Regions from separate parts of the Streptomyces sp. NPDC001750 genome, predicted to be linked through region 2. Evidence: predicted binding sites of a transcription regulator. Region 2 holds the regulator's gene; the other holds the start of a gene.
What was found. Region 2 encodes HspR, which represses chaperone genes until heat shock. Its sites were predicted from a motif close to TTGAGNNNNNNNNNCTCAA; they were not measured.
Positions count from the first base shown of each region.

Region 1: the regulator HspR is predicted to act here: its motif matches at 8,667-8,685, upstream of lon (endopeptidase La).

Region 1 covers NZ_JBIAUE010000002.1:498,282-519,703, forward strand. Annotated here, with positions in the region: gene ACFYY6_RS05510 (nitrate- and nitrite sensing domain-containing protein) at 1-2,012, opposite strand, end outside; gene ACFYY6_RS05515 (hypothetical protein) at 2,379-3,164, shown strand; gene ACFYY6_RS05520 (MarR family winged helix-turn-helix transcriptional regulator) at 3,427-3,924, opposite strand; gene ACFYY6_RS05525 (lysozyme) at 4,151-5,002, shown strand; gene ACFYY6_RS05530 (polysaccharide deacetylase family protein) at 5,294-6,058, shown strand; gene lon (endopeptidase La) at 6,185-8,644, opposite strand; gene ACFYY6_RS05540 (hypothetical protein) at 8,856-9,050, shown strand; gene ACFYY6_RS05545 (rhomboid-like protein) at 9,127-9,843, opposite strand; gene ACFYY6_RS05550 (spermidine synthase) at 10,251-10,943, shown strand; gene ACFYY6_RS05555 (response regulator transcription factor) at 11,166-11,903, shown strand; gene ACFYY6_RS05560 (ATP-binding protein) at 11,900-13,024, shown strand; gene ACFYY6_RS05565 (multifunctional oxoglutarate decarboxylase/oxoglutarate dehydrogenase thiamine pyrophosphate-binding subunit/dihydrolipoyllysine-residue succinyltransferase subunit) at 13,283-17,098, shown strand; gene fxsT (FxSxx-COOH system tetratricopeptide repeat protein) at 17,216-20,209, opposite strand; gene ACFYY6_RS05575 (aKG-HExxH-type peptide beta-hydroxylase) at 20,279-21,422, opposite strand, start outside.
Region 2 covers NZ_JBIAUE010000068.1:123-9,220, forward strand. Annotated here, with positions in the region: partial or broken gene ACFYY6_RS37880 (Hsp70 family protein) at 1-370, shown strand, start outside; gene grpE (nucleotide exchange factor GrpE) at 367-1,020, shown strand; gene dnaJ (molecular chaperone DnaJ) at 1,114-2,301, shown strand; gene ACFYY6_RS37895 (heat shock protein transcriptional repressor HspR) at 2,303-2,749, shown strand; gene ACFYY6_RS37900 (hypothetical protein) at 3,054-3,557, shown strand; gene ACFYY6_RS37905 (helix-turn-helix transcriptional regulator) at 3,808-4,794, opposite strand; gene ACFYY6_RS37910 (hypothetical protein) at 4,936-5,220, shown strand; gene ACFYY6_RS37915 ((2Fe-2S)-binding protein) at 5,217-5,537, shown strand; gene ACFYY6_RS37920 (TIGR03618 family F420-dependent PPOX class oxidoreductase) at 5,772-6,176, opposite strand; gene clpB (ATP-dependent chaperone ClpB) at 6,439-9,024, shown strand.

The sequences.
Region 1 (21,422 bases), on a different contig from region 2:
GCCAGCAGGGCGGTGACGTGGAGGCCGAGCCCCGCGTCGGGCATCCCCTTGTCGTCCCGCCCCGTCGAGTCGAACAGGGCGGGGTCGGCGAGCCGGGTGTTGAGGTCGGCCATCCGCTCGGGGGACATCCCGATGCCCTCGTCCTGGACGGAGAGCATCACCTCACCGGTCTCCAGCAGCCAGCCGGAGAGCTGGACCTGGGAGTCCGGGGGCGAGAACGAGGTCGCGTTCTCCAGGAGTTCGGCGACGAGGTGGCTGAGGTCGTCGGCGGCGAAGCCGGCGATCTGCGCGTGCGGCGGCAGGGACTGGATGGTGACCCGTTCGTACCGCTCGATCTCGGAGACGGCGGCGCGCGCCACGTCCACCAGCGGGATCGGGTTCGCGTGCCCGTGCCCGTGCTCGGCGCCCGCGAGAACCAGCATGTTCTCGCTGTGCCGTCGCATGACCGTGGCCATGTGGTCGAGCTTGAAGAGGGTGGACAGCCGCTCCGGGTCCTGCTCCCGCTCCTCCAGGCTCTCGATGACACCGAGCTGACGCTCGACGAGACCGAGCGTGCGCAGCGAGAGGTTGACGAACGTGTGGTCGACGGTGTCCCGCAGCCGCTCCAGCTGGGCGGTCAGATCCGCGGTGAGGACCTGGAGTTCGGCGCGCTGGCGGGTGAGCGCCTCGCGTCCGGCGATCAGTTCGGACCGTTCGGCCTGGAGGCTCTCGACCCGGCCGTCATGCTCGCCGTGCAGGGCCCGGAGCCTGCCGTGGAGGGTGTTGACGGACTGTACGACCTGGGCGAACTCGTCGTTGCGGCCCTTGTAGCGGATGGGCTCGGCGGTGGCGGGCTCGGCCGCGAGGCGGGCGGCTCCGATCCGCAGGACGGCGAGCGGCTGGGTGAGGGTGCGGGCCACGGCCGTCGAGACACCGACCGCGATCAGCAGACAGCCGCCGAGCAGCGCGATCCTCAGTTCGAGCGCGGTGACGTCGTCGTCACGGAGCTGTTCGAGGCGCCGGACCTGTTCGGTGCCGAGAGCCGACTCGACGCCACGCATCCGGTCGACCCGGGCGGACAGCGCCTCCTCGACCTTCTTGGCGCTGGTCCCCTGCTCGGACTCGGACAGCTCGGGCCGGTCGGTGAGGGAGTCGAGGTACTTCTCCGCCTTGGAGACCTCGGGCCCGGTCACGGTGGTGGACAGCTTGTCGCGGGTGGCGGAGCCCGCGCTCTGGTCGAAGTCGGCGAGCGAGGCGAGTTCGGCGACCCGGGCCTGCTGGGCGGCGGCGCTCAGTGCGTCACGGGTGCGGTCGTCCTTGCCACCGGCCCCGCCCTGGCCCTGCACGGGCAGGCCGGTGACGGGGTCGATCTGCGGGGCCGCGTCCGCCCGGGGCACGGAGAGGGCGGCGACCAGCAGCCCGCGGGTGGCGGACGCCTGCTCGGTGGCCCGGCCGAGAGCGAGCGGGGCGCGGGTGGCGCCGGCGGCGCGCGGCGGAATCTTCTCCGTGAGTTCGGCGGCCACGCCGTGGAGCCTGGCGATGATCTCGGAGTACGCCTGGTGGGCCTCCAGCGCCGTGCCCTTGCCACCGAGCACGTCGCGGCGCAGGGACGGAATGGTGGCGAGGTCGCGGCGCAGCGCGGCGGGGGCGGCCGACCTGATCTCGTCCACCTGCCGGTCGACACGGGCGCCGGAGTCGCCCTTCTTCCCCCCGGACTTCCCGTCACGGCCGGCCGCGATGCGGGCGACGGCGTCGTCGCGTTCGTCCGCGAGGGCGTGCGCGAGCGCGATCGACTGCTGGTTCAACTCGGCGAGGGTGACCAGCCGCTGCGACTCGTTCAGATCGGCGGAGACGCCGAGGATCGCCGGGGCGCCCGCGGCGATGACGGTGACTCCGACGACCGCGACACCGGCGACCAGCCGGCTGCGCACACGCACGGCTCGTCGGGTGCTCGCACTCTCGGCGGGCGCCGGGGGCGTCACCCCGGAACCGCTGTTCTTGCCGCCCTTGCTCCGAGGCCGCTTCTTCTGCACCGGTGCTCGCAATCTTGACTCGTCCGCCCTTGAAGCAGAGGTGACGCGCGGTCACGTGTGAGCGAGCGCCCCGACCCCTGGTACGGCTTCCGACCATTCCAGTGCTTTTGAGAAGGGGGCGCGCATCAACCGCTCCGCCACCCGAACGAGTGAACATCACTCCAGAGTTGACGAACAAGTCTCCCCCGGAAGCCCCCCGGCCACACCTGGTCCGTCGGCTGGAACTTCGGTCCAGGCTTTGGCAGGATGCCCGCCCGCACGCGGCACGGAGCCTCCGCTTCCGCTCGGCGCACGCCCCTGACCTGCTGGTATAGGCCAATTTCGGCCATGTGCAGGGGCCGTGAAGACGTCGTGCAGACTGACCGCATGCGCATCGAACTCGCCACCGCCGCCGGTTGCGCCGACCGCCCGAACGAGGACTGGGCCGCCACCGCCCTGCCCGCCTCCGGCCAGGGCGGAACACTGGTTCTGCTCGACGGGGTGACCCCGCCGCCGGGCGATGACGGCTGCGTTCACTCCGTCCCCTGGTTCACCGCTCGACTGGGCGGCTCACTGCTCGAACTGTCCGGTTCGCGCCGGGATCTGAGCCTCCAGGAGATCCTGACCGAGTCCATTCGGCGCACTGCCGAGGCCCACGGCCCTCCGTGTGACCTTTCTCACGTACGGACGCCACAGGCGACGGTCGCCATGGCGCGCTGGGGCGAACAGGAGATCGAGCACTTGGTGCTCTCCGATTCCGTGCTGCTGTTCGGTATGTCCGACGGGACCGTACGCCCTCTTGTCGACGACCGCCTGGATCGGCTACCGCCGGGCTCGCTGGCCGACGCGGCGACCGTGGACGCACGGTTGCGGAACAAGGAGGGCGGCTTCTTCACCGCCGCGGCCGACCCCTCGGTGGCGGCCCGCGCGATCACCGGGCGCACCCCGCTCGCCGACGTACGGACGGTGGCGGCACTGACCGACGGCGCGACCCGCTGGACCGAGACGTTCCACGAGGGCGACTGGGCGGACTGCCTCGCGGTGCTCCGCGAGGAGGGACCGGAGGCACTGATCGGCCGGGTCAGGGCACTGGAGGACGCGGACACGGATCGCGTGCATCTGCGCCGCGCCAAGAAGCACGACGACGCGACGGCGGTCTGCGTGACGCTGTGACGGCATGCCGTGCGGGACGGGGCGGGACCAGGCGGGGCGGGACGGGGCGAGAACGCGCCGGGCGCACACACCCCACGTATCGCGTCACGCCCCATGCCCGCCCGCACCCGCCGTCCGGCCCCGGCCACGCACGGCAGAGCACCGACGACACACGGGCAGAGGCCGCGGCGACACACGAACAGGGCGCAGACCGGGGTGACAAGCGACGGGGCGCAGGCCAGGGGCGGCACGTGAGCGGGGCGCAGACCGGGCGCGGCCCGGCTCAGTCCTCGGCGCGGGCGTTCAAGTGGTGCAGCAGTCGGGCCAATTCGGCGACCTCGTCCCGGTCCCAGTCGGCGAGCTTGCGCACATAGCGGTCACGGCGGGCGTCGCGGACACTGCGGTAGCGGGCCAGCCCCTCGTCGGTGAGGTGGACGAGGGAGGCCCGCCCGTCGGCCGGATCGGGCTCGCGCGCCACCAGTCCGAGGCTCTCCAGGGCGCGCAGTTGACGGCTCACGGTCGCCTTGCCGACGCCGAAGTAGGCCGCGAGGTCGGTGGCCCGCTGCCGCCCGGCGGACTCCAGCCGTACGAGCAGGCCGTAGGCGGCGGGCTCCAGTTCGGGATGGACCTCGCGCGCCATCTCGCCGGAGTTGGCGCGCGCCCGGCGCAGGAAGACGGCCAACTCCCGCTCCAGAGCGAGGAATGCGTGGTCCACACCACTTTCGCTGGTCGCGCCGCGTTCGCCACCGCTTTCGCTCCCGTGCACGTCAACACCCCTCATGAGCTTTTCCAACGCTGAAAGTTTCTTCCGCCGCCGGTCATCACCGCAGCTCGACCAGTATTTCGCAGGCCTAGACCACCGGCGGCGCCCAGGCCCTCTTCCGAAGCACGGGTCTACGTGCGTAGCGTCACGTCTGGCATGTTCACACCATGACATGCCGACAGGGGGTGCGCCCGGCTCCCCCTGGATCAGCACGTCCCCCCACCAACGCCTCGGAGGCAGTCACATGCCGGTGCTCAGATCCGGATCCGGAACATCCCGCCGCTCGCGCTTCGCCGCCGCGGGAACCCTGCTCGCAGCCCTTTCCCTCCTTCTCACCCTGCCCGGCGCGGCGAGCGCCACGGGCTCCCCCGACGCCGCCGCCCGCAAGCCCGCCCGCGGCACGGCCACGATGGGCATGGGCGTCGTCGCCCACGACGGCCAGGGCGGACTGCCCCGCGACACGCGCGCCGTGCAGACCGAAGGCGTGGACGTCAGCGGCCATCAGGGCAACGTCGACTGGGGCACGCTCTGGAACAGCGGCGTGAAGTGGGCCTACGTCAAGGCCACCGAGGGCACGTACTACACGAACCCGTACTTCGCGCAGCAGTACAACGGCTCGTACAACATCGGCATGATCCGGGGCTCCTACCACTTCGCCACCCCGAACACGACGAGCGGAGCCACGCAGGCCAACTACTTCGTGGACCACGGAGGCGGCTGGTCGCGGGACGGCAAGACGCTGCCCGGCGTGCTCGACATCGAGTGGAACCCGTACGGCGACCAGTGCTACGGGAAGAGCCAGTCGGCCATGGTGTCCTGGATCCGCGACTTCGTGAACACGTACAAGGCGCGCACCGGACGCGACGCGGTCATCTACACCGCGACCAGTTGGTGGACGACCTGCACCGGCAACAACGCGAGCTTCGGCGCCACCAACCCGCTGTGGGTGGCGCGCTACAACAGCACGGTCGGTGAACTCCCGGCCGGCTGGGGCTTCTACACGATGTGGCAGTACACCTCGTCCGGCCCGTACGTGGGCGACCACGACCGCTTCAACGGCGCCTACGACCGTCTGCAGGCCCTCGCGAACGGCTGACCCGGGCCCCACGCCGCGAGCGAGACCCCACCGCGAGCCGCCGAGACCGCGACCGGCGCGACCCATCGAGCCGCTGAGCCGCGCCCGCCGCACCCGTCCGGCGCGCCCGCACACCGCACCGTTCCACCCGGCCGAGCCCCTGGTGACCACCCGTCACCGGGGGCTCCGCCCTTTCCCGCTCCCCACTGCCCCCACCTCCCCAGCCTGTATACATACCGTGTATACACCATATGTATAGTCCGTTCCGCCGCGCATCGCGTGCCCGGCCGAGCTACGGAGGAGTGACCCGCCTTGTTCTTGAAGACGAAGTCGACCGGTACGACGTTGGCCGCCGCCCTTGTGACGGCACTCACCCTGACGCTGGCCGGTTGCTCCTCGGACACCACCGCGCCCTCGGACGCGCGCGCCGACGCGGGCTCCGACGCCAAGGGCACCTTCGGTCCGGTGGACTGCCGCAAGGCGAAATGCATAGCCCTGACCTTCGACGCGGGGCCGGGCAAGGACACGCCGCGCCTGCTCGACATCCTCAAGGAGAAGAAGGTGCGCGCGACCTTCTTCCTGCTGGGCAAGAACCACGTCAGGAAGTACCCGGACACCGTGCGCAGGCTCGCCGCCGAGGGCCACGAGGTGGCCAACCACACCTGGACGCACGGCATCCTGACGGAGCAGAAGCCGGCCGCCATACGGACCGAGCTGGAGAAGACCCAGGACGCCATAGCGGAGATCACCGGGAAGAAGCCGCGCCTGATGCGCCCGCCGCAGGGCCGCACCGACGAGACCGTCGCGGAGATCAGCAAGGAACTGGGGCTGGCCCAGGTGCTGTGGAGCGCCACCGCCAAGGACTACTCGACGACGGATTCGGCGCTGATCGAGAAGCGCATCCTGGACCAGGCGAGCAAGGACGGCATCATCCTGCTGCACGACATCTACGACGGAACGGTGCCCGCCGTGCCGGGCATCGTCGACACGCTGAAGGAGCGGGGCTACACCTTCGTCACCGTCCCCCAGCTGATGGCCCCCGCCGAGCCCGTCCCGGGGACGGTCTACCGCCCCTGACGAGGAGCGGGTACCCCGAGTCCCGCCCCCGGGGCGCGCGGAACGGCCCGCCCACCCGTCGTGGCGGGGAGGCGGGCCGTCCGTACCGGTCGCGTGCGTGGCGCCACGTCCGTCACGCCGTGGCGGCTACGCCGCGGCCGGGATCCTCTCCCCGGGCCTGGCGGCCGAGGCGGGCGCGAGGGCGATCTCCAGCACCTGGCGGACGTCCGTCACGGGGTGGACCTCCAGGGTGTCCAGGACCTCGGCCGGGACGTCGTCCAGGTCGGCCTCGTTCCGCTTGGGGATCACCACGGTGGTGATCCCGGCCCGGTGCGCGGCCAGCAGCTTCTGCTTCAGGCCGCCGATCGGCAGCACCCGCCCGGTCAGCGAGACCTCGCCGGTCATCGCCACGTCCGTGCGGACCAGCCGCCCGGAGAGCAGCGAGGCCAGGGCCGTGGTCATCGTGATGCCCGCGCTCGGACCGTCCTTGGGGACCGCGCCCGCCGGGAAGTGGATGTGCACGCCGCGGTCCTTGAGGTCCGCGACCGGCAGTTCCAGTTCCGCGCCGTGCGACCGCAGGAAGCTCAGCGCGATCTGCGCGGACTCCTTCATCACGTCGCCGAGCTGCCCGGTGAGGGTCAGCCCGGACGCCCCGGTCTCCGGGTCCGCCAGCGACGCCTCGACGAACAGCACGTCCCCGCCGGCCCCGGTCACCGCGAGTCCGGTGGCCACGCCCGGCACGGCGGTGCGGCGCTCGGCCGGGTCCTGGGCGGACTCGGGCACATGGTGCGGGCGTCCGATCAGTCCGCGCAGATCCGCTTCGATGATGGTGAACGGCAGCTCACGGTCGCCCAGTTCGTGCTGGGCGGCGACCTTGCGCAGCAGCCGGGCGACGGCGCGTTCCAGGTTCCGTACGCCCGCCTCGCGGGTGTACTCGCCGGCCAGCGCGCGCAGCGCGGACTCGTCGAGCGTCACCTCGTCCGCCTTCAGACCGGCCCGCTCCAGCTGGCGCGGGAGCAGGTGGTCGCGGGCGATGACGACCTTCTCGTCCTCGGTGTAGCCGTCGAGCCTGACCAGCTCCATGCGGTCGAGCAGGGCCTCCGGTACGGCTTCGAGGACGTTGGCCGTGGCGAGGAAGACGACGTCGCTCAGGTCGAGTTCCACCTCCAGGTAGTGGTCGCGGAAGGTGTGGTTCTGCGCCGGGTCGAGGACTTCGAGGAGGGCGGCGGCCGGGTCGCCCCGGAAGTCGGAGCCGACCTTGTCGATCTCGTCGAGCAGGACGACCGGGTTCATCGAACCGGCCTCCTTGATCGCGCGGACGATCCGGCCCGGCAGCGCGCCGACGTAGGTGCGCCGGTGGCCGCGGATCTCCGCCTCGTCCCGCACACCGCCGAGCGCGACGCGGACGAACCTGCGGCCCATGGCGTGCGCGACGGACTCGCCGAGCGAGGTCTTGCCCACGCCCGGCGGCCCCACCAGCGCCAGCACGGCACCGCCGCGCCGCCCGCCGACGACGCCGAGACCGCGGTCGGAGCGCCGCTTGCGGACCGCCAGGTACTCGATGATCCGTTCCTTCACGTCCTGGAGGCCCGCGTGCTCCGCGTCCAGGACCTGCTGGGCTCCGCGGATGTCGTAGGCGTCCTCGGTGCGCTCGGTCCACGGCAGTTCGAGGACCGTGTCGAGCCAGGTGCGGATCCAGGAGCCCTCGGGGCTCTGGTCGGAGGCGCGCTCCAGCTTGTCGACCTCCTTGAGCGCCGCCTCGCGGACGTGCTCGGGAAGGTCGGCGGCCTCGACGCGCGCCCGGTAGTCGTCGGACTCGTCCTCCGGGTCGCCGCCCAGCTCGGCCAGCTCCTTGCGTACGGCGTCGAGCTGGCGCCGCAGCAGGAATTCGCGCTGCTGCTTGTCGACGCCCTCCTGGACGTCCTTGGCGATGGACTCGGCGACGTCCTGTTCGGCGAGGTGTTCGCGGAGCCACTCGATGGCGAGCCTCAGCCGGGCGACCGGGTCCGCGGTCTCCAGGAGCCGTACCTTCTGGGCGGTGGTGAGGAAGGGCGAGTAGCCGGAGTTGTCGGCGAGCGCGGAGAGGTCCTCGATCTGCTGGATCCGGTCCACGACCTGCCAGGCGCCGCGCTTCCTCAGCCAGCTCGTGGCGAGCGCCTTGTACTCCTTGACCAGCTCCGCGGCGATTCCGGGAGCGGTGCCTCCCCGGCCGGGCTCGTACGAGGGCGAGGAAGGATCGGGGGCGGTCTCGTCGACCCGTGTCCCCTCCACCCAGAGCGCGGCACCCGGCCCGCTGGTCCCGGCCCCGATCCGCACCCGGCCCCGGCCGCGGATGAGCGCGCCCGGATCCCCGTCCGACAGCCGCCCCACCTGCTCGACCGTGCCGATGACACCGGTGCCGGTGTACGTCCCGTCGATCCGGGGCACCAGCAGCACCTCGGGCTTGCCGCCGCTCTCGCGGGCCGCGGCCTGAGCGGCCTCCACGGCGGCCCGCACATCGGCATCGGACAGCTCCAGAGGCACCACCATCCCGGGCAGCACGACCTCGTCGTCGAGCGGCAGCACGGGAAGGACGAGCGGAGTGACCGCGTTGGACTCGGTAGCCATGATCTCCCCTTCAGCAGTCAAGTTGAGCTATGCAGACTCAATGCTTCTGAGTCCGGCATTGTTCCGCGAGCCCTGTTCGCCGTGAGCGATCAGACGGAAGCCGTCCGCCACGGCCGCGCCGTCCGTCCGGGCCGCCGCTGGCACCGCGCTCGACAGCCGCCCTTCGCGACCTGAGAGGATCCCGGAACCACACGGATACGCAGGGGGAAGCATGGCTGTTCTGGTACTGGTCGGGATCCTGGCGCTCGCCGTCGGCGGATGCGTCTGCGTCGTGTGGGCCGCCCGTGGCGGACCGCGCTGGACCCGCGGCGTGGCACACGTGACGCTCGCCGCGGGCGAGCTGGTGCGCCGCTCCCAGAAGAACGGACACGGAGGCGGGGGCCGGGGCGGCGACGACGACGGCTGAGCGGCGGTCGGGACTCCGGATCGCGCCTCCCGCACGCTCGTCCCGACTGCCCCGTGACCGTGCGCCTTCCGCGCACTCAGCCCGGACTTCCGCCCCCGCGCCCGGCCCTGCGCAGGAGCGGCCGGCAGGCCACGCCCAGCAGCAGCGCCAGCGGGTGCCCCCAGTCGGCCAGGGGGTCGGCGAGCCGGAGGAGATCGTTCAGCAGTATCGCGCCGACCCCGCCGAGCACCAGCGCCCGCAGCCACGGCGTGAGCAGCCCGGCGAGTGCGCCGACGCTCGCCATCAGCCCGAAGCTGATGCCGTAGTCGAGCCGGTGCAGCGAGGACCTCGGCAGGTGTCCGGCCACCACGGACAGGCCGACCGGAATCTCCGTGGCGAGCGTCGCCACGACATGGCCGAGCAGGAACACCCCGGCGGTGCGCCACCCGCCGATGCGGCGTTCCAGGGCGGTCAGTACGAGGGCGAAGCCGAAGACGTACGGGGAGGCGAACCCGTCCACGACCCACAGGGCGCTGGCGCCCAGCACGAGCAGCGGGGTCCGGGCGAGGTGCGCGACGTCCGTGCTCGACGCGCTCAGCACCTCGTCGACGGTGCGCGGATCGGCGTACGTCATGAGGAGGGACGTGGCGGCCAGCACCAGCAGGTACCCGAAGGTGAAAGGGGTGCCGGTGGGGGTCGGCAGCAGGCACGCCCACCGGGCCCGGCTCGGCGCGGACGCGACGGCCGCCGACGAACCCGGGAAGGAGGAGGCAGTCATGGCCGCGGGGGCGGTGACGGCGGCACGGACGGGCACACGGTCCGCCGGTTCCTCGGTACGGCGCTGGCGCGGTATGCCGTCGCCCCGCGGCGCCGCTCCCCGCCCCTCTCCGCGGCCAGGCTCGTCGCCCCGTGCGCCGCGCCATTCTTCGTCCCGCGCGCCGCGTGCGGCCCTTCTCCGTTCCGCCCCCCGAGACGACGCCGGCAACGTCCCACCCTCCGCGATCGCCCCGTACCGTCATGGCCCGGCCGCGGACAGGCGTCGCGCCCGGCCCGGCCCGCGGACAACCGGAACACATCCCTCCGACCTGCCCGACAGTGCACGCTACCCCGGACCGGCACGGCGACACCCCGGACACGGGACCGGAGGCCGGTTGGCCGCGGACCGTGCCGACCGGCCAGGATGGCGGGGACCCCGTCCGTCCGCCATCGGAGATCCGTACCATGCCCGACAGCATCGGCCCCGACGCCCACGCCCCCGTCACGCTCGACCGCCGCGAAGGCCCGTACGGCGAGGTGGTACTGCGAGGACGTGGGGACGACTTCGAGATCATCGCCAACGGGTGCTTCCTCATGGACACCTCCGACGGGCGCTCCGAGCGGCTGCTGATCGACGCGGCGCTGGCCGCGCTGCCCGACGACCGCCCGGACCCGGCGGTGCTCATCGGCGGGCTCGGTGTCGGCTTCTCGCTCGTCCGGGCCGCCGCCGAACCCCGGTGGGGACGGATCGCCGTCGTCGAGCGGGAGCAGGCGATCGTGGACTGGCACCTGAAGGGTCCGCTGGCCCGGATCTCCGGCGCGGCGCTCGCCGATCCGCGCACCGAGATCCTTACGCGGGACCTCGTCGCATACCTGCGGACGGCTACGGACCGTTATGACGCGCTGTGCCTGGACATCGACAACGGGCCGGACTGGACGGTCACCGAGGACAACACGAGCCTGTACTCCCCCGCCGGTCTGGCGGACTGCCGGGAGCGGCTGACACCGGGCGGGGTTCTCGCGGTGTGGTCCGCCCAGCCGTCCGCCGACTTCGAACAGGCCCTGCGGAATGCCGGATTCAGCGGCGTACGTACGGAAGAGGTCCGCGTTGCCCGAGGTGTTCCCGACGTGGTGCATCTCGCGATCCGGACCGCCTGAGGAAGCCCACCGGCCCCGCTCGCCCCCGGACACCCGGGGGCCAAGCGTCACAAGGCCGACACTCCGCCACTCCGCCGCGCCTCGGCTGTTACACCCTGCGTAGCCGAGAACAGCCCGCTGCCCTTACGCTGCTGAACGGTGACGGGATCACCCATGAAATCCACAAGCAAAGACCGCGCGTCCGGGGGAATGGCCCCCCTGAGGACGGGCAGGGGCGGGGCGATGGAACAGACACACACCACCCACAACGGCGTCGCGGCCACCCCGGGCGCTCAGCGCCGGGTGCTGGTGGTCGAGGACGACGCCACGATCGTCGAAGCCATTTCCGCCCGGCTGCGGGCCGAGGGCTTTCTGGTGCAGACGGCACTCGACGGGCCCGCGGCCGTGGACGCGGCCGAGGCGTGGCAGCCCGATCTGATGGTCCTCGACATCATGCTCCCCGGCTTCGACGGCCTGGAGGTCTGCCGCCGGGTGCAGGCCCAGCGGCCGGTGCCGGTGCTGATGCTGACCGCCAGGGACGACGAGACCGACATGCTGGTCGGGCTGGGCGTCGGCGCCGACGACTACATGACCAAGCCGTTCTCGATGCGCGAGCTCGCGGCCCGGGTGCACGTCCTGCTGCGCCGGGTCGAGCGGGCGGCGCTGGCCGCGGTCACGCCGCGCAGCGGCATCCTGCGGCTGGGCGAGCTGGAGATCGACCACGCGCAGCGCCGGGTCCGGGTGCGCGCCGAGGACGTCCATCTCACGCCGACCGAGTTCGACCTGCTGGTCTGCCTGGCGAACACGCCGCGGGCCGTGCTCTCCCGCGAGCAGCTGCTGGCCGAGGTCTGGGACTGGGCGGACGCCTCCGGCACCCGTACCGTCGACAGCCACATCAAGGCGCTGCGCCGGAAGATCGGCGCGGAGCGGATCCGTACCGTGCACGGTGTCGGCTACGCGCTGGAGACCCCGGTCCCATGACCCGGCCCGGTTCGACCCGGTCCGGATCGGCCCGGCCCGGCACCTCCCGGCCCGGTTCCGGACTGCGCCCCTTCTCGATCAAGGCCAAGCTGGGCACGCTCGTGGTGGTCTCGGTGTTCATCACCACCGGGCTGCTGATGGTGGCGCTGCGGACCAGGACCGAGCTGCGGTTCATCACGGTGTTCTCGGTGATCGCGACCCTGTTGATCACGCAGTTCGTGGCGCACGGCCTGACGGCGCCGCTGGACGAGATGACGACCGTGGCCCGGTCGATCTCGCACGGCGACTACACCAGGCGGGTGAGCGGCGCCGACCGGCGCGACGAGCTCGGCGACCTGGCCCAGACGATCAACCGCATGGCGGACGACCTGGAGGCCGTGGACCGGCACCGCAAGGAGCTGGTGGCGAACGTGTCGCACGAGCTGCGCACGCCGATCGCGGCATTGCGGGCGGTGCTGGAGAACGTCGTGGACGGGGTGTCCTCGGCCGATCCGGAGACGATGCGGACGGCCCTGAAGCAGACCGAGCGGCTCGGCAGGCTGGTGGAGACACTGCTGGACCTGTCCCGGCTGGACAACGGGGTGGTGACGCTGAAGGCGAGCCGCTTCGAGGTGTGGCCGTACCTGTCGGGGGTGCTGAAGGAGGCGAACAGCTTCGCCGCCGCGCACCGCCGTCTGTCCTCCGGTTCGGGGAACCACAGCCGCAAGGACGTGGCCCTGGCGCTGGACGTGTCGCCGCCCGAGCTGACCGCGTACGCGGACACGGAACGGCTGCACCAGGTGGTGGCCAATCTGATCGACAACGCTGTCAAGCACAGCCCGCCGCACGGCCGGGTCCAGGTACTGGCCCGGCGCGGGGACGGGCCGGAGTCCCTGCACCTGGAGGTGCTGGACGAGGGACCGGGCATTCCGGAGTCGGAGCGGTACCGCGTCTTCGAGCGTTTCAACCGCGGCGAGGTGTCCTCCCCGCACGGTCCCGGCAGCGACGGCGGTACGGGGCTGGGCCTGGCGATCGCCCGCTGGGCGGTGGATCTGCACGGCGGACGCATCGGCGTGGCCGAATCCGCTCGCGGTTGCCGCATCCGCGTCACTCTTCCGGGGGTATCGCAACCGCGAGGTTGACATAGAGTTCGAACCGGAAGGGCACGTTCTGCGTGCTCGCTTTCAGGGGTACGGTCCAGGGGGGCCGTAGCCGCGGCCCCGCGTACCCGTAGTGCAGCGGAACCAGGCTTGTTTCCCGCCAATCCCTGTGCCGAAACCCGCCTTTCGATGTGACTTGCGCGACGAAGGGCGGCCCGGCCTGCATGGAACGGCCCGGGAGGCGTAGCCTTGATTTCCGCTGTCCATCACCTTGTGAAGCGGAAGAGGGCGGTTGCCGCCGTGTCGTCTCAGTCCCCCAGTAACTCGAGCATCTCGACCGATCAAGCCGCCCCGGGTACCGACCCGGCTGCCGCCTTCGGCCCCAACGAGTGGCTCGTCGACGAGATCTACCAGCAGTACCTCCAGGACCCGAATTCGGTCGATCGTGCCTGGTGGGACTTCTTCGCCGACTACAAGCCGGGGGCGTCCGGCACGGCGGACAAGCCCGTTCCCGGCACCCCGGCCGCCGCCGCACCGGCCGCCGCATCCCAGGCCGCCCCGGCCCCGGCTCCCGCCGCGAAGGCTCCGGCGGCCCCCGCGCCCGCGGCCCCGGCCCCCGCGCAGGCCGCCCCGGCCGCGCCCGCCGCACCGGCGAAGCCCGCCCCGGCCCCTGCCGCCCCGGCCCCCGCCGCGAAGGCCCCGGCCCCGGCCAAGCCCGCCGCCGCGCCGGCCACCGAGGCCGCCGAGGGCCCGGAGTACGTGACGCTGCGCGGTCCGTCGGCCGCCGTCGCGAAGAACATGAACGCCTCGCTGGAGCTGCCGACGGCCACGTCCGTGCGCGCGGTCCCGGTGAAGCTGCTGTTCGACAACCGCATCGTCATCAACAACCACCTCAAGCGCGCCCGGGGCGGGAAGATCTCCTTCACGCACCTGATCGGCTACGCGATGGTGCAGGCCCTCAAGGCCATGCCGTCGATGAACCACTCCTTCACGGTGAAGGACGGCAAGCCGACCCTGGTCAAGCCGGAGCACGTCAACCTCGGTCTGGCCATCGACCTGGTCAAGCCGAACGGCGACCGCCAACTGGTCGTCGCGGCCATCAAGAAGGCCGAGACGCTCAACTTCTTCGAGTTCTGGCAGGCGTACGAGGACATCGTCCGCCGCGCCCGCAGCGGCAAGCTCGGCATGGACGACTTCACCGGCGTCACCGCCTCGCTGACCAACCCCGGCGGCATCGGCACCGTCCACTCGGTGCCCCGCCTGATGCCCGGACAGGGCCTCATCATGGGCGTCGGCGCCATGGAGTACCCCGCCGAGTTCCAGGGCACCTCCCAGGACACCCTGAACAAGCTGGGCATCTCCAAGGTCATGACCCTGACCTCGACGTACGACCACCGCGTCATCCAGGGCGCCGCGTCCGGCGAGTTCCTGCGCATCGTCTCCCAACTGCTGCTCGGGGAGAACGACTTCTACGACGAGATCTTCAAGTCACTGCGCATCCCCTACGAGCCGGTCCGCTGGCTCAAGGACATCGACGCCTCGCACGACAACGACGTGACCAAGGCGGCGCGGGTCTTCGAGCTGATCCACTCCTACCGGGTCCGCGGCCACGTCATGGCCGACACCGACCCGCTGGAGTACCGCCAGCGCAAGCACCCCGACCTGGACATCACCGAGCACGGCCTCACCCTGTGGGACCTGGAGCGGGACTTCGCGGTCGGCGGTTTCGCCGGCAAGTCGCTGATGAAGCTCCGCGACATCCTCGGTGTGCTGCGCGAGTCGTACTGCCGCACCACCGGCATCGAGTTCATGCACATCCAGGACCCGAAGCAGCGCAAGTGGATCCAGGACCGGGTCGAGCGCACGAGCACCCCGCAGCCGGAGCGCGAGGAGCAGCTGCGCATCCTGCGCCGGCTGAACGCCGCCGAGGCCTTCGAGACGTTCCTGCAGACCAAGTACGTCGGCCAGAAGCGGTTCTCGCTGGAGGGCGGCGAGTCCGTCATCCCGCTGCTCGACGCGGTCATCGACTCCGCCGCCGAGGCCCGCCTCGACGAGGTCGTCATCGGCATGGCCCACCGCGGCCGGCTGAACGTGCTGGCGAACATCGTCGGCAAGTCGTACGCGCAGATCTTCCGCGAGTTCGAGGGCAACCTCGACCCCCGGTCGATGCACGGCTCCGGCGACGTGAAGTACCACCTGGGCGCCGAGGGCACCTTCACCGGCCTGGACGGCGAGCAGATCAAGGTCTCGCTGGCCGCCAACCCCTCGCACCTGGAGGCGGTGGACCCGGTCCTGGAGGGCATCGTCCGCGCCAAGCAGGACGTCATCAACAAGGGCGGCACGGACTTCACGGTCCTGCCCATCGCGCTCCACGGCGACGCGGCCTTCGCGGGCCAGGGCGTCGTCGCCGAGACGCTCAACATGTCGCAGCTGCGCGGCTACCGCACCGGCGGCACCGTGCACGTGGTGATCAACAACCAGGTCGGCTTCACCGCCGCCCCGGAGTCCTCGCGCTCCTCGATGTACGCCACGGACGTGGCCCGCATGATCGAGGCGCCGATCATCCACGTCAACGGCGACGACCCCGAGGCCGTGGTCCGGGTCGCCCGGCTGGCCTTCGAGTTCCGGCAGGCGTTCAACAAGGACGTCGTCATCGACCTCATCTGCTACCGCCGCCGCGGTCACAACGAGGGCGACAACCCGGAGTTCACCAACCCGCAGATGTACACCCTGATCGACAAGAAGCGCTCGGTGCGCAAGCTCTACACCGAGTCCCTCATCGGTCGCGGCGACATCACCCTGGAAGAGGCCGAGCAGGCGCTCCAGGACTTCCAGGGCCAGCTGGAGAAGGTCTTCGCGGAGGTCCGCGAGGCCACCTCGCTCCCGGCCCCGGCGCACACCACCGAGGCCCAGCCGGAGTTCCCGGTCGCCGTGAACACCGCGGTCTCCTCGGAGGTCGTGAAGGTCATCGCGGAGTCCCAGGTCAACATCCCCGAGCGGATCACCGTCCACCCGCGTCTGCTCCCGCAGATGCAGCGCCGCGCCGCCTCGGTGGAGAGCGGCACGATCGACTGGGGCATGGGCGAGACCCTGGCCATCGGTTCGCTGCTGATGGAGGGCACCCCGGTCCGGCTCGCCGGCCAGGACTCCCGCCGCGGCACCTTCGGCCAGCGTCACGCGGTCCTCGTCGACCAGGTGACCGGCGAGGACTACACCCCGCTGCTCTACCTCTCCGACGACCAGGCCCGCTACAACGTCTACGACTCGCTGCTCAGCGAGTACGCGGCGATGGGCTTCGAGTACGGCTACTCGCTGACCCGCCCGGAGTCGCTGGTCATCTGGGAGGCCCAGTTCGGTGACTTCGCCAACGGCGCCCAGACCGTCGTCGACGAGTTCATCTCCTCGGCCGAGCAGAAGTGGGGCCAGACCTCCGGCGTCACGCTGCTGCTGCCGCACGGCTACGAGGGCCAGGGCCCGGACCACTCGTCCGCCCGCCCGGAGCGCTTCCTCCAGCTGTGCGCGCAGAACAACATGACGGTCGCCATGCCGACCCTGCCGTCGAACTACTTCCACCTCCTGCGGTGGCAGGCGCACAACCCGCACCACAAGCCGCTGGTCGTCTTCACCCCGAAGTCGATGCTCCGCCTCAAGGCGGCCGCGTCGAAGGCGGAGGAGTTCACCACCGGCGGCTTCCGCCCGGTGATCGGCGACGACACGGTGAAGCCGGAGGACGTCCGCAAGGTCGTCTTCTGCGCCGGCAAGGTCTACTACGACCTGGAGGCCGAGCGCGCGAAGCGCGGCGCCACGGATGTCGCGTTCATCCGTCTGGAGCGCCTGTACCCGCTGCCGGGTGCCGAGCTCCAGGCCGAGATCGCCAAGTACCCGAACGCCGAGAAGTACCTCTGGACACAGGAGGAGCCGGCCAACCAGGGTGCCTGGCCGTTCATCGCCCTGAACCTGATCGACCACCTGGACCTGGCCGTCGGTGCCGACGTCCCGCACGGTGAGCGCCTGCGCCGCATCTCGCGGCCGCACAGCTCCTCCCCGGCGGTCGGCTCGGCCAAGCGCCACCAGGCCGAGCAGGCGCAGCTGATCGCCGAGGTCTTCGAGGCCTGACCGGCAGAAGCACGCACGGGGGCCCGGTCCCGCGAGTCGATCGCGGGGCCGGGCCCCCGGCGTGTGCGGGCTCTCGGCGGGTACGCGGACGAGCCCGGTGCCGCACCGGCGCGCGGTTCAGATCATCTGGGGTTCGAAGTCCCAGTACGGGCGGTTGCGGGAGCGGGCCGAGACCGTGTGGACGTGCTGGGGGCCCAGGGTGGTCTCCAGGTCTCCCAGCGCCTCCGTCTCGATCTTGTCCGCCCGCTGCCGTTCCCGCAGGCCGCGCAGGTCCGCGGCGTGGGCGATCCGGGCGGACAGGGTCAGCGGATGCGTCCGGCCGAGGACCTCGACGGCCCGGGCGACGACCGTTTCCGTGAGGGCGGCGGCGGACTCCGGGTCCCCCACCAGATTGCGCAGCGCCGAGGCGTTGATCGCGCAGCCCAGTGTCCAGGGGTGGTTCTCCCCCACGGCCCGGGTCATGCCGGCGAGCGCCTCCTCCAGGAGCGCGTGCGCGTGGTCCCGCTCGCCCACGTTGCGCAGGATCAGCGCGTGGTTGGCCCGGGTCCCCGCCACGTAGGGGTGCTGGTCGCCGAGCATGGCCACGTATCCGGTGACGACCCGTGCGCTTATGGCCCTGGCCTGGTCGATGTCGGCGTGCTCGCGGGCGAAGAAGCTCTGGCCGGCCGCGAACATCATCGTCAGCGGGTCGTTCTCGCCCAGGACGCGTTCGGCCCGTTCCAGCACCCGGGTGAAGAGTTCACCGGCCCTGCCGCGGTCTCCCGAACGGTACTGGCTGAGCGCGAGGTTGTGTTCGGCGCGCAGGGTCTGCGGGTTGTCGGCCCCCATGACCAGCCGGTGCACCCGGACGCTCTGGTTCTGGAGCGACAGGGCTTCGCCGTACCGGCCGAGCAGCCGCAGGTCGGTGGCGTAGTTGATCTCCGAGTAGAGCGTCCAGCTGTGGCGCGGGCGCAGCAGCCGGCGCCGGGCGTCCAGGGTCTGCCGGTTGAGCTCCAGCGACTCCTCGTACCGGCCGAGCAGGCGCAGCGATACGGCCAGGTTGTTCTGCGCGTTGAGGGTGCGCGAGTCCTGGTCGCCCAGGAGTTCGCGGTAGGCGCCGAGGATCCAGCCGGAGATCTCCATGGCCTCGTCGTACCGTCCCAGTCCGCGCAGGTCGGCGGCGAGCCCCCCGGCGGCCCGGAGGTGTTCCAGGTCCCGGGGGCCGCGTTCGGCGCGCAGGTGGTCGACCGCGGCCCGCTCGATGGCCTCCGTCTCGGCGTACTCTCCGACGGCCCGCAACAGGTTGGCGTAGTGGTACCGGAGGTCCCAGAGCCTGGGATGGTCCTCGCCGAGGAGTTCCCGCCAGGTCTCCATGGCGCGTGCGCCGAGCTTGATCCCGGCCCGGTACTCCCCGGAGAGGTACATGTAGCGCAGGCAGTTGAGCACCAGGGTCTGCACCGAGGAGTCGGTGCTCCTGAGCACGTCGGCCCACTTCAGGTGCGGGGTGATCTCGGCGTAGGCGGGCCACAGCCGGGTGTCGGTGGGGCGGCCGGGGTCGGCTGCGGCGAGGGCCCGGCGGACCACGTCGATGAACTCCCGGCGGTCGCTCTCCGGCATGTCCTTGCCGATGATCTGGTGGACCATGCGGTGCATGTAGAGGGCTTCGCCGGACGACGCCTCCTCACCGGCCGTCTCGTGGGACTCCAGGCGGACCACGGAGTACTGGCGGAGCTGGGCGATCGCCCTGTTCCACAGCAGCGGGTCGTTCATCAGTCCGGAGATCTGTTCCGGCAGTTCGCCGGGCGGCATCTCCCTCAGCAGCCGTACGGGGATGGAGCCCGGCGCGAAGAAGCTGCACAGGCGCAGCAGGTCGACGGACTCCGGGACGGTGTCCCTGAGCTTGTTCAGCAGTATTGACCAGGCGGTCTGGAAGGCGAGTGGAAAGTCCGCGGAGACCTTGACGACGTCCTGGTCGATGCCGCCTTCGAGGAGTCCGATGTACTCCTCCACCGACATGTCGGAGTCGTTGAGCCAGCCGGCGGTCTGGTCGAGGAGGAGCGGCAGGTCCTCCAGTGCCTCGGCGAGCTGGCCGGCCTCGGACTGGGTCAGCCGCGGGGCGCGTCGGCGGATGAAGGCGACCGACTCGTCGCGGGCGTAGACCGGGACCCCGATCAGGTTGCTGTTGTGCTCGCGCCACTCCCGGTTGCGGGAGGTGATCAGGACGTGGCCGGGGCCGGTCGGCACCAGGTCCCAGATGTGTTCGGGTTCGTCGGCGCCGTCCAGGACGAGGAGCCAGTGGGAGTGCGGTTCGCCGCGGCGCAGGGCGTCGCGTACCGCGCGCAGCCGTTCGCCGTACTCGGCGCCCGTGGACAGGCCCAGTTCGGGGGCGAGTTCGGCGAGTTTCTGGCGGTAGAGGGCGCGGCGGTCGGCGGGCACCCACCAGACGGCGTCGTACTCGGAACTGAAGCGGTAGACGTACTCGGCGGCCAGTTGGGTCTTGCCGACGCCCGGCATCCCGTGCAGGGCCACGACCCCGGCGCCGGGCCCGGCGTCCTGGAGGGTCTGGTACGTCCTGCTGAGGAGTTCGTCGCGGCCGGTGAACCGGGTGTTGCGCCGCGGCACCCCGCCCCACACCTCCGGGGTGTCCGCCGGATACCGCGGCCCGGGCCTGGCCTCGACCGCGTCCGGCAGCGGGTCGGTGGGCCGTCCCAGGCGTACGAGGAGCCGTCGTTCGGCCTCGTCGGCGCCGACGTTGGTCAGATCGGCCGCTGCGAAGACGGACGTGGCGCCGGGCAGCGCGGACGTGGTCACGCGCACGGCGGCGAAGCGGTCGGGGTCCGGCGCGACGACCTCGCGCAGGGCCCTGTTCCACTCCGCGGTGCTGCGGGGGCCCAGCTGGAAGTACCAGTCGCTGAGGATCAGCAGGACGTCGCCGCGCGACAGCGTCAGATCCCGCAGCGACTCCTCCAGCGCCGCCTCCACCGGGGGGTCCCAGCGCTGTTGGACGACGATGACGCCACGCCGCTCCAGACGGTCCGCGATCCACGCCGCCCAGGCGCGGTTGAAACCGGCGAAACTGATGGTGACGGTCTGCGCGCCGATCGCCCCAACTCCATTACCCGTTGCGGGCATTCAACCATCTCCCTGCCTCGGTACAGGACCTGTCAACATACACCGGGGCCAGAGCGCCCCGGCCGGAATTCACGGTGACTCCCGCGGATGACGCGGGCCGTTCCTCTGCTGCCATATCACCTTGGCGGTGGCCACGTACGCCTGCGCGCGCGCCGAATGACCCGCGGGGGGCGGACAATCGTCCAGTCGGTGGTAGAGCGCGATCATCTCGTCGACGAGCACCCGGCCCTCACGGGTCAGCGCCGCCGATCCGGCCAGCACCGGCAGTACGGCTCCGACCTGTTCGCGGCAGCGGGCGTGTTCGGTCCAGGCGAGGTCCCGGTGGGTGACACGGCGGGCCCGGAGCGCGAGCCGCTGCCAGTGGTCGGCGAGCGCGAGGTGCGAGTAGGCGCCCTGGAGGAGGCCGTCGAAGGGCCTGGGATCGGGGCGCCAGGGGGCGAAGTGGCGCGGTGTCGCATCCTCGTGGTGCAGCGGTGCGAACGCGGCGAGCGCGGACAGTTTGGTGTGCTGGAGTTCGTGGACGAGCGTGGCGGCGAACCGGGCGGGGTCGGCCGGTCTGCTGCTGAGGACCGCCCCGAACGCCTCGCGGCGGGTGGCGCTGCAGTGTGCCGCGCTCCCGCCCGCGGGCCCGGAGCCGGGCGGCCGGCCGAGCGGCACCAGACAGCGCAGCAGCACGGCCGTCTCGGTCAGCCGGTGTTCGCCGCCCATGCGGAGCAGGGACGGCACCCGCGACCAGGACTCGGCCCATGCCTTGCGCTCGTGGTCGTCGAGGTGGGGCGCGGCGCGCAGCCCGTGGTGCCGGAGCCCGCTGTCGTCGGTGCGGTACGGGTCGACGTCGTCCAGGGGCACGGGAGCGGCGCCGGGCCGTACGGGAGGCAGGGCGAGCACCGGGAGCCAGCGCGGGTCGGCCGCGCCGGTCGTCGCGTCGTGGTGCACATGGACGGTGAGGGGCGCGCTCCAGGAGATGTGACGGCACGTCAGTTCGTCCTGCGCGAAGTCGAGTTCGACTAGGCCGGACGGGGTGCGCAGGGCACCCAGGGTGGGCAGCGACAGGAGTCCGTCGTGGGCGGTGAGCCGGGTCGTGAACGCGGTTGCGGAACGGATCGCGGCCGCGGCGGCCAGGGCGCTCAAGTGGTCGAGGTCGGCCCGGAGCCCGGCGCCGGCGACGTCGGTCGCGGGGGCGGAGAGGCCGCGCAGGCAGCGTTGTGCCCAG
Region 2 (9,098 bases):
GCAGTACGCGGAGGAGGACCACCGCCGCCGCGAGGCCGCCGAGTCCCGCAACCAGGGCGAGCAGCTCGTCTACCAGACGGAGAAGTTCCTCAAGGACAACGAGGACAAGGTTCCCGCCGACGTGAAGACGGAGGTGGAGACCGCCGTCAACGAGCTGAAGGAGAAGCTCAAGGGCGAGGACAGCGCCGAGATCCGCACCGCCACCGAGAAGGTCGCGGCCGTCTCCCAGAAGCTGGGCCAGGCGATGTACGCGGGTGCCCAGGCCGACGGTGACCCGCAGCCGGGCGCCCAGCAGGCCAAGGCCGACGACGACGTCGTCGACGCGGAGATCGTGGACGACGAGAAGGACGCCAAGGGCGGTGCGGTGTGACCGAGGAGAACTCGGGTTTCGAGGAGAAGCCCGACGTCCCCTCCGGCGCCACCCCTGACGGAGCTGAGCCGAAGGACGCCTCCTCCTCCCCCAAGGAGGAAGAGGCGGCCCCGGCCGGGGACGCAGTAGAGACCGTCGGTCTGACGGCCCAGCTGGACCAGGCCCGTACCGCGCTCAACGAGCGCACGGGCGACCTCCAGCGGCTTCAGGCCGAATATCAGAACTACCGTCGCCGCGTCGAGCGGGACCGGGCCACGGTCAAGGAGATCGCGGTCGCGAACCTCCTGTCCGAGATCCTGCCCGTGCTCGACGACATCGGCCGGGCCCGGGACCACGGCGAGCTCGTGGGCGGGTTCAAGTCGGTGGCGGAATCGCTGGAAACGGTCGTCGCCAAGCTGGGCCTGCAGCAGTTCGGCAAGGAGGGCGAGCCCTTCGACCCGACGATCCACGAGGCCCTGATGCACTCGTACGCGCCGGACGTCACGGAGACGACCTGCGTGGCGATCCTGCAGCCGGGGTATCGGATCGGCGAGCGCACCATCCGCCCCGCGCGGGTGGCGGTGGCCGAGCCGCAGCCGGGCGCGACTCCGGCCGCGGCCAAGGAAGAGAAGGCAACCGACGAGGAGAGCGGTGGCGGCGAGGAGGTCTGACATCCCGTCTGACCAACTCGCGGCGCACCGCCCGGCCGTGCGACCGGCTCACGGGCCGGTCGCACGGCCGATCGTCCGGAAGGAGGGACGTCGATGAGCACGAAGGACTTCGTCGAGAAGGACTATTACAAGGTCCTCGGCGTCCCCAAGGACGCCACCGACGCCGAGATCAAGAAGGCGTACCGGAAGCTCGCCCGCGAGTTCCACCCGGACGCCAACAAGGGCGACGACAAGGCGGAGGAACGCTTCAAGGAGATCTCCGAGGCGAATGACGTCCTCGGCGACGCCAAGAAGCGCAAGGAGTACGACGAGGCGCGCGCCCTCTTCGGCAACGGCGGGTTCCGGCCTGGGCCGGGAGGCGCCGGGGGCAACTTCAACTTCGACCTGAGCGACCTCTTCGGAGGGGCCCAGGGCGGTGGCCCGGGCGGCGGAGCCGGCGGCTTCGGCGGCGGTGGCGGTCTGGGCGACGTCTTCGGCGGTCTGTTCAACCGGGGAGGTGCGGGTACGCGGACGCAGCCGCGCCGCGGCCAGGACATCGAGTCCGAGGTGACGCTCAGCTTCACCGAGGCGGTCGAGGGGGCCACGGTCCCGCTGCGGATGTCCAGCCAGGCGCCCTGCAAGGCGTGCTCCGGCACCGGTGACAAGAACGGCACCCCCAGGGTCTGCCCGACCTGTCTCGGCACCGGCCAGGTGTCGCGCGGCTCCGGCGGCGGCTTCTCGCTCACCGACCCCTGCGTCGACTGCAAGGGCCGGGGCCTCATCGCCCAGGACCCCTGCGACGTCTGCAAGGGCAGCGGCCGGGCGAAGTCGGCCCGGACCATGCAGGTCCGGATCCCGGCGGGCGTCTCGGACAACCAGCGGATCCGGTTGCGCGGCAAGGGCGGTCCTGGTGAGCGCGGCGGACCGGCCGGCGACCTGTACGTCGTGGTCCATGTCGACGCGCACCCGGTCTTCGGCCGCAAGGGCGACAACCTCACGGTCACCGTGCCCGTCGACTTCACGGAGGCGGCGCTCGGCGGCGAGGTGAAGGTGCCCACGCTCGGCGGCCCGCCGGTCACCCTGAAACTCCCGCCCGGCACCCCCAACGGGCGCACGATGCGCGCCCGCGGCAAGGGCGCGGTCCGCAAGGACGGCACCCGGGGCGACCTGCTGGTCACCGTGGAGGTGACGGTGCCCAAGGATCTCGGCACCGAGGCCAGGGAAGCACTGGAGGCATACCGGAAGGCGACCGCGGGCAGCGATCCTCGGGCGGACCTCTTCCAGGCGGCGAAGGGAGCTTGAGGTGGACGGCCGACGACGTAATCCGTACGAACTGACCGATGAGACACCGGTGTACGTGATCTCGATCGCGGCCCAGCTCTCGGGCCTCCATCCGCAGACACTGCGCCAGTACGACCGTCTGGGGCTGGTCTCGCCCGACCGCACGGCCGGGCGCGGCAGGCGCTACTCGGCCCGCGACATCGAGCTGCTGCGCACGGTTCAGCAGCTGTCGCAGGACGAGGGCATCAACCTCGCCGGCATCAAGCGCATCATCGAGCTGGAGAACCAGGTTGCCGCGCTCCAGCAGCGCGTCGCCGAGCTCACGGCGGCGGTGGACGGCGCGGCGGCGGCGATGCAGCAGCGTGAGGCCCAGGTGCACGCCTCGTACCGGCGCGATCTGGTGCCGTACCAGGACGTACAGCAGACCAGCGCGTTGGTGGTCTGGCGGCCCAAGCGGCCCAAGGACTGAGCGGAGCCGGAGATTTCCGGGGGATGCCCCGGAAATCTCCGGCCGGAGCGCCGGGGAGACGACCGACGGGTCGGCTCCCCGGCGCTCGGCCGTGTGCGCCGTGCTCTGTGCGCCGCGTGTCCGGTGCCCTGTGATGTGACCGGGCCCGGACGGCGGACGAAACCCCCCTCCGTCCGATCGCGTCCTGCCTTGTGGGCCGCGGGCTGGCGGGGGCGACACCGTCCCGCGCCCTCTCGCCGCACCACACCACACGTCACAGGCCGGGGGCCGAGCCGCCCGGCGGCACAGTCGGGAGTCAGCACGCATGTCCATGGTCGGTCTCTTCTGGATCACCCCAGCGTCGGCGCACATGGGCGCCCCGCCCAACGGGACCGGTCCCGGTGTGCTCCTCACCGAGGAGGGCCTGACCGGGCTCGGGGAGGACCAGCGCGGCACCTGGGCGTGGCGTGACATCCGGCGCGTGACGGTGGTCGGCGCGCCCGTACGGTCCTCGCCGGGCCGGGTGGCCGGGATCCTGCTGGAATCCGTGACCACCGTCGCCTTCGGCGGGTTCGACGACGGCCCGGCGATGTTCGTACGCCTCGACACCCCCGACGGGGAAGTGGAATGGACCGTGTACGCGCCCGCCGCCTCCTACGGCACAGCCGAGTTCCGGCTGTCGCAGGACCTGCTCGACGCGTATGCGGACGGCCGTGCCACCCCTGCGGCCCTGCTCGCCTGGGGCCGTGCGTGGCAGGGCGGGACCCCCGGACGGGCGAAGCGGGAGGATCTCCTGGCGGAGTGGGGTGGGGCGCCGCGTACGGCGTGAGCCGGTCGCGGTGGCCGGTGGCCGCGTCGGACGCACCGGAAGGGCCGGGCCCGGCGGTCCGGGCGGCGGTGCCGGTGGTGGGGCGGGCGCGGCGACCGGGGCGGGGCCGCTTCCCGGGGCGAACGGCCGCCCCGCGACGGCCTGTTGCGCGCTCGCGCGAGGAGCCGGACGTCTCGGGCCGGGAACCGGCCGTACCGTGCACGGGGATGCCGCGCGGGCGGTGGTCCGGTGTTTCGCGATTGCGACCGTGTCAGTCCGGCACCTGTTCCAGAATCCCTGAACGCGCGATCAGATAGCCGAGTTGGGCGCGGCTGTTGCTGCCGAGGACGGCGGACAACTTGGCGACGTGCGCGCGGCAGGTGCGGACGTTCATGCCGAGGCGGCGGGCGATGGAGTCGTCGACATGTCCCTCCACGAGCAGTTGGGCGATGGAGCGCTGAACTCCGCTGATCCCCTTGGGAGTCGGCTCGTACTTGACTTCTTCGAGGAGCGGCGCCGCCCGGGTCCACAGCTGCTCGAACACCTTGACGAGATACTCGACGAGCCCGGGATGGCGCAGTTCCAGGGCGACTTGGCGGTCGTCCTGGGCGGGGATGAACGCCACGGTGCGGTCGAAGACGATGAGCCGCTCGATGAGTTCTTCGAGCGTGCGGATCTCCACGTTGTCGTCGGCCATCCGTTCGGCGTAGGCCAGGGTGCCCGGGCTGTGCCGTACGGTGTGCTGGTAGAGGGTGCGGATGCTGACACCGCGATCCACTACGGAAAGACCACGTTCCAAGGCTTCGCTGAGGCGATCCTCGCTGCGTCCGCCGCCCGGCTGGACGGTGAGGACTTCCGAACGGCACTCCGCCGTGGCGAGGTCCAGCGCCGCGTTGATCCGGTTGACCCCTTCCAGCACGGTGATGGCGTGAGTGGTCGGCGGATCCTGCGCGCTGATGTCCATGAACGGCTCGAAGGACTCGGTGAGCAGGACCGAATGCCGTCGGCGCTCCTGGATCTCGCGCTCGATGGGATGCAGGTGTTTCGCCAGTGCGGCGGACGGCGGCACGGGGCGCAGCCAGTCGGCGTCGTCGGGGTCGGGGTGCAGCAGGGCGAAGTCCATGAGGCAAGGAGCCGGTTCCACTTCGCTCCTGGCGATACGTCCCGACCGCAAAGCGCTGGCGTACAGCCGTACTCCTGGCTCGCAGAGTTCGGTGATCCCATGAGGATGTGTCGGCTTTGTATTGCTTGTGACCATATTCTCCACCCCCCAGGTTCCTGAACATGCAGGAACATGATGCATCGACCCGGTGGTGTTCGTGTGCCCAGGTGAGACATCGTCTTAGGTGCGGGGGAGAAGAATCCACAAGTGAGGACGAAGCCGACTATGTATAAGCGAATGCTTCGCTCGGCGCTTGCCGTCTCGTTCGCCGCGGCCCTGGGACTCGGGGCGGTGAGCGGCAGCGACATCGCATGGAGCAGCGAGGCGGCATCCTCGCCGGGTGACATTGCGTGGTCCACCCAGGCGTCGGGTGACATCGCCTGGTCCGTCCGGGCCGCGGCCCCTGGTGACATCGCATGGGGCACCCCGGCCACCGCCCAGGGTGACATCGCGTGGGGTGTCCAGGCGGCGCCCGCGCCCGGTGACATCGCCTGGTCCACGCCGAACCACCTGGGCGCATGACCATCCCGCCGGACGACCGGACCTTCCGGCGGGAAATGGCCACGGCCTACCGATCAGGCTGGCATTTCATCGATCTCGTCACAGCCCTCCCCCGCCGTGGCGACTCGCTGATGGTCACTCTGTTCGGCGACCCCATCGTTGTCGCGCGCGAAGAAGACGACGAAGTGCGTGCGTACCGCTGCCTGCGCAAGCCGCGCGGAGCACCGCAGCCCGTCCGCTGCGCGATCCGGTACGACATGATCTTCGTGAATCTCGACCGGCGGGACCACCAGCTGTTCCAACCAGAGACCATTTCCGCCACCCCCCGCAGTGCCTGAGCGATCCCCCGTCGTTACACGTCGCTCAGTCACTCCCCCACACAACGGCGTCATCGTGACCTGAACACGATGGCGCCGTTGTGCTTTTCCCGTGCCGCGCCGCGCCCTGCCGTGCCGTGCTCCGGCGCGGCGCGTGCCCTGCCGTGCCGTGCTCCGGCGCGGCGCGTGCCCTGCCGTGCCGTGCCGCGTCCTGCCGGGGCCCCTGCTCCGCAGCTGTTCATGCCCTGTCGGGGCTCATGCCTTGCCGAGTGCCCGGTCCAGGGTGATCTCGATGACGACGCGGTTCGGGTTGGGTGCCGGCGTGCGCCCGTAGCGTTCCTCGTAGCGGCGTACGGCGTCGGCCACGGCCTCCTCGTCGGTACTTACCCGCGCGCGCCCCTCCAGCGTCGCCCAGCGGCGCCGGTCGACCTGGCAGACCGCCACGCGGGCGCCGTCCGGGCCCGCCGCCAGGACGTTGGCCACCTTCCGGGTGCTCTTGTCGCTGATGACGCGGGCGAGCCCGGCCCCCGGGTCGTACGTCACGCCCACCGGCACCACGTGCGGCGAGCCGTCGGGGCGAGGGGTGGTCAGGGTGCACAGGTGGTGCTCGCGCCAGAACGCGAGGTACTCGGGGCTCGGATTCGTCGGGTCGACTGCCATGGGCACAGCGTAGGCAGGGGCCTCCTGGCCTGCGGTGGCGGTGGTCCCGTCCGGCCGGTTCACTCGGAACGGGGCGTCCCGGTCTCCCCTCCCCGCCCCGGGCCGGCCGACCGGGGCGGGGCGCGTGCCGAGGCGGCCGGGCGCGGCAAGAGCGGAAGGTGTGTACGGAAAACCGGGTTGAGTGGAATAGACTCAACTTAGTAGACGTTGGCAAAGTCAGTGTTGTGGAGAGAGCAGCCACCGCAAGGAGGAGACGACGCACGTGGACGCCGAGCTGACCAACAAGAGCCGGGACGCCCTCAACGCGGCCACCAGCAGGGCCGTGAAGGACGGTCACCCCGACCTGACCCCCGGGCACCTGCTGCTCGCGCTGCTCGCGGGCGAGGACAACGAGAACATCACCGATCTGCTGGCCGCCGTCGAGGCCGACCAGATCGTGGTGCGTACCGAGACGGAAAGGCTCCTGGGCGCGCAGCCCAGCGTCACCGGCTCGACCGTCGCCCCGCCGCAGCCCAACCGCGAGCTGCTGGGCGTCATCGCCGACGCCGCGCAGCGCGCGAAGGACCTCGGCGACGACTACATCTCCACCGAGCACCTGCTGATCGGTATCGCCGCGAAGGGCGGCCGGGCGGGTGAGATCCTCTCCGAGCAGGGCGCCGGTGCGAAGAGACTGCTGGACGCGTTCGAGAAGAGCAGGGGAGGGCGCCGGGTGACCACACCCGACCCGGAGGGTCAGTACAAGGCTCTGGAGAAGTTCGGCACGGACTTCACGGCCGCCGCGCGCGAGGGCAAGCTCGACCCGGTGATCGGGCGCGACCAGGAGATCCGGCGCGTCGTCCAGGTCCTGTCCCGCCGCACCAAGAACAACCCGGTGCTCATCGGCGAGCCCGGCGTCGGCAAGACGGCCGTCGTGGAGGGGCTTGCCCAGCGCATCGTCAAGGGCGACGTCCCCGAGTCCCTGCGCAACAAGCGGCTCGTCTCGCTGGACCTCGGCGCGATGGTCGCGGGTGCGAAGTACCGCGGCGAGTTCGAGGAGCGGCTGAAGACCGTCCTCTCCGAGATCAAGGAGAGCGACGGGCAGATCATCACGTTCATCGACGAGCTGCACACCGTCGTCGGCGCGGGCGCGGGCGGCGACTCCGCCATGGACGCGGGCAACATGCTGAAGCCGATGCTGGCGCGCGGTGAGCTGCGCATGGTCGGCGCCACGACGCTCGACGAGTACCGCGAGCGGATCGAGAAGGACCCGGCCCTGGAGCGGCGCTTCCAGCAGGTGCTGGTGGCGGAGCCCAGCGTCGAGGACACCATCGCGATCCTGCGCGGCCTCAAGGGCCGGTACGAGGCCCACCACAAGGTCTCCATCGCGGACTCCGCGCTGGTGGCCGCCGCGACCCTGTCCGACCGTTACATCACCTCCCGCTTCCTCCCCGACAAGGCCATCGACCTGGTCGACGAGGCGGCGTCCCGGCTCCGTATGGAGATCGACTCCTCGCCGGTCGAGATCGACGAGCTCCAGCGGGCCGTCGACCGCCTGCACATGGAGGAGCTGGCGCTCAGGAACGAGTCCGACGCCGCCTCCAAGGAGCGTCTGGAGAAGCTCCGCCGCGACCTCGCGGACAAGGAGGAGGAGCTGCGCGGCCTCAACGCCCGCTGGGAGAAGGAGAAGCAGGGCCTCAACCGCGTCGGCGAGCTGAAGGAACGCCTCGACGAACTGCACGGCCAGGCCGAACGCGCCCAGCGCGACGGCGACTTCGATACCGCTTCCAAGCTGCTGTACGGGGAGATCCCGGGCCTGGAAAGGGAGTTGGCGGAGGCGACCGAGGCCGAGCAGGAGGCCGCCAAGGACACGATGGTGAAGGAGGAGGTCGGCCCGGACGACATCGCGGACGTCGTCGGTTCCTGGACCGGCATCCCCGCCGGACGCCTGCTGGAGGGCGAGACGCAGAAGCTGCTGCGCATGGAGGACGAGCTCGGCAAGCGCCTCATCGGCCAGACCGAGGCCGTGCGGGCGGTGTCGGACGCGGTACGGCGTACCCGTGCCGGGATCGCGGACCCCGACCGGCCCACCGGATCGTTCCTCTTCCTCGGCCCGACCGGGGTCGGCAAGACGGAGCTGGCGAAGGCGCTCGCCGACTTCCTGTTCGACGACGAGCGGGCGATGGTCCGCATCGACATGAGCGAGTACAGCGAGAAGCACAGCGTCGCGCGGCTCGTCGGCGCCCCGCCCGGATACGTCGGCTACGAGGAGGGCGGCCAGCTCACGGAGGCGGTCCGCCGCCGCCCGTACAGCGTGGTCCTGCTGGACGAGGTGGAGAAGGCGCACCCCGAGGTCTTCGACATCCTGCTCCAGGTCCTCGACGACGGCCGGCTCACCGACGGACAGGGCCGGACGGTGGACTTCCGCAACACCATCCTGATCCTGACCTCGAACCTCGGCAGCCAGTTCCTGATGGACCCGCTGACGAAGCCCGAGGTGAAGAAGGAACAGGTCCTGGAGGTCGTGCGGGCCTCGTTCAAGCCGGAGTTCCTGAACCGGCTGGACGACCTGGTGGTGTTCTCCGCGCTGAGCGGCGACGAGCTCGCGCACATCGCGAGGCTCCAGATCGACCGGCTCGCGAAGCGACTGGCCGACCGCCGGCTCACCCTCGACGTCACGCCGGAGGCCCTGGCCTGGCTGGCCGAGGAGGGCAACGACCCGGCCTACGGTGCCCGGCCGCTGCGCCGCCTCATCCAGACGGTGATCGGGGACCGGCTCGCCAAGGAGATCCTCGCGGGCGAGGTCAGGGACGGGGACACGGTCCGGGTGGACCGGGCCGGGGACGGTCTGCTCGTCGGCGCCGCCTCGTAACCCTCCGGGGGCGCGCACCCTCCCGGGGCGCGTACCCTCCCGGCGCCGGGACGTCACCGTCCCGGCGTCGGGAG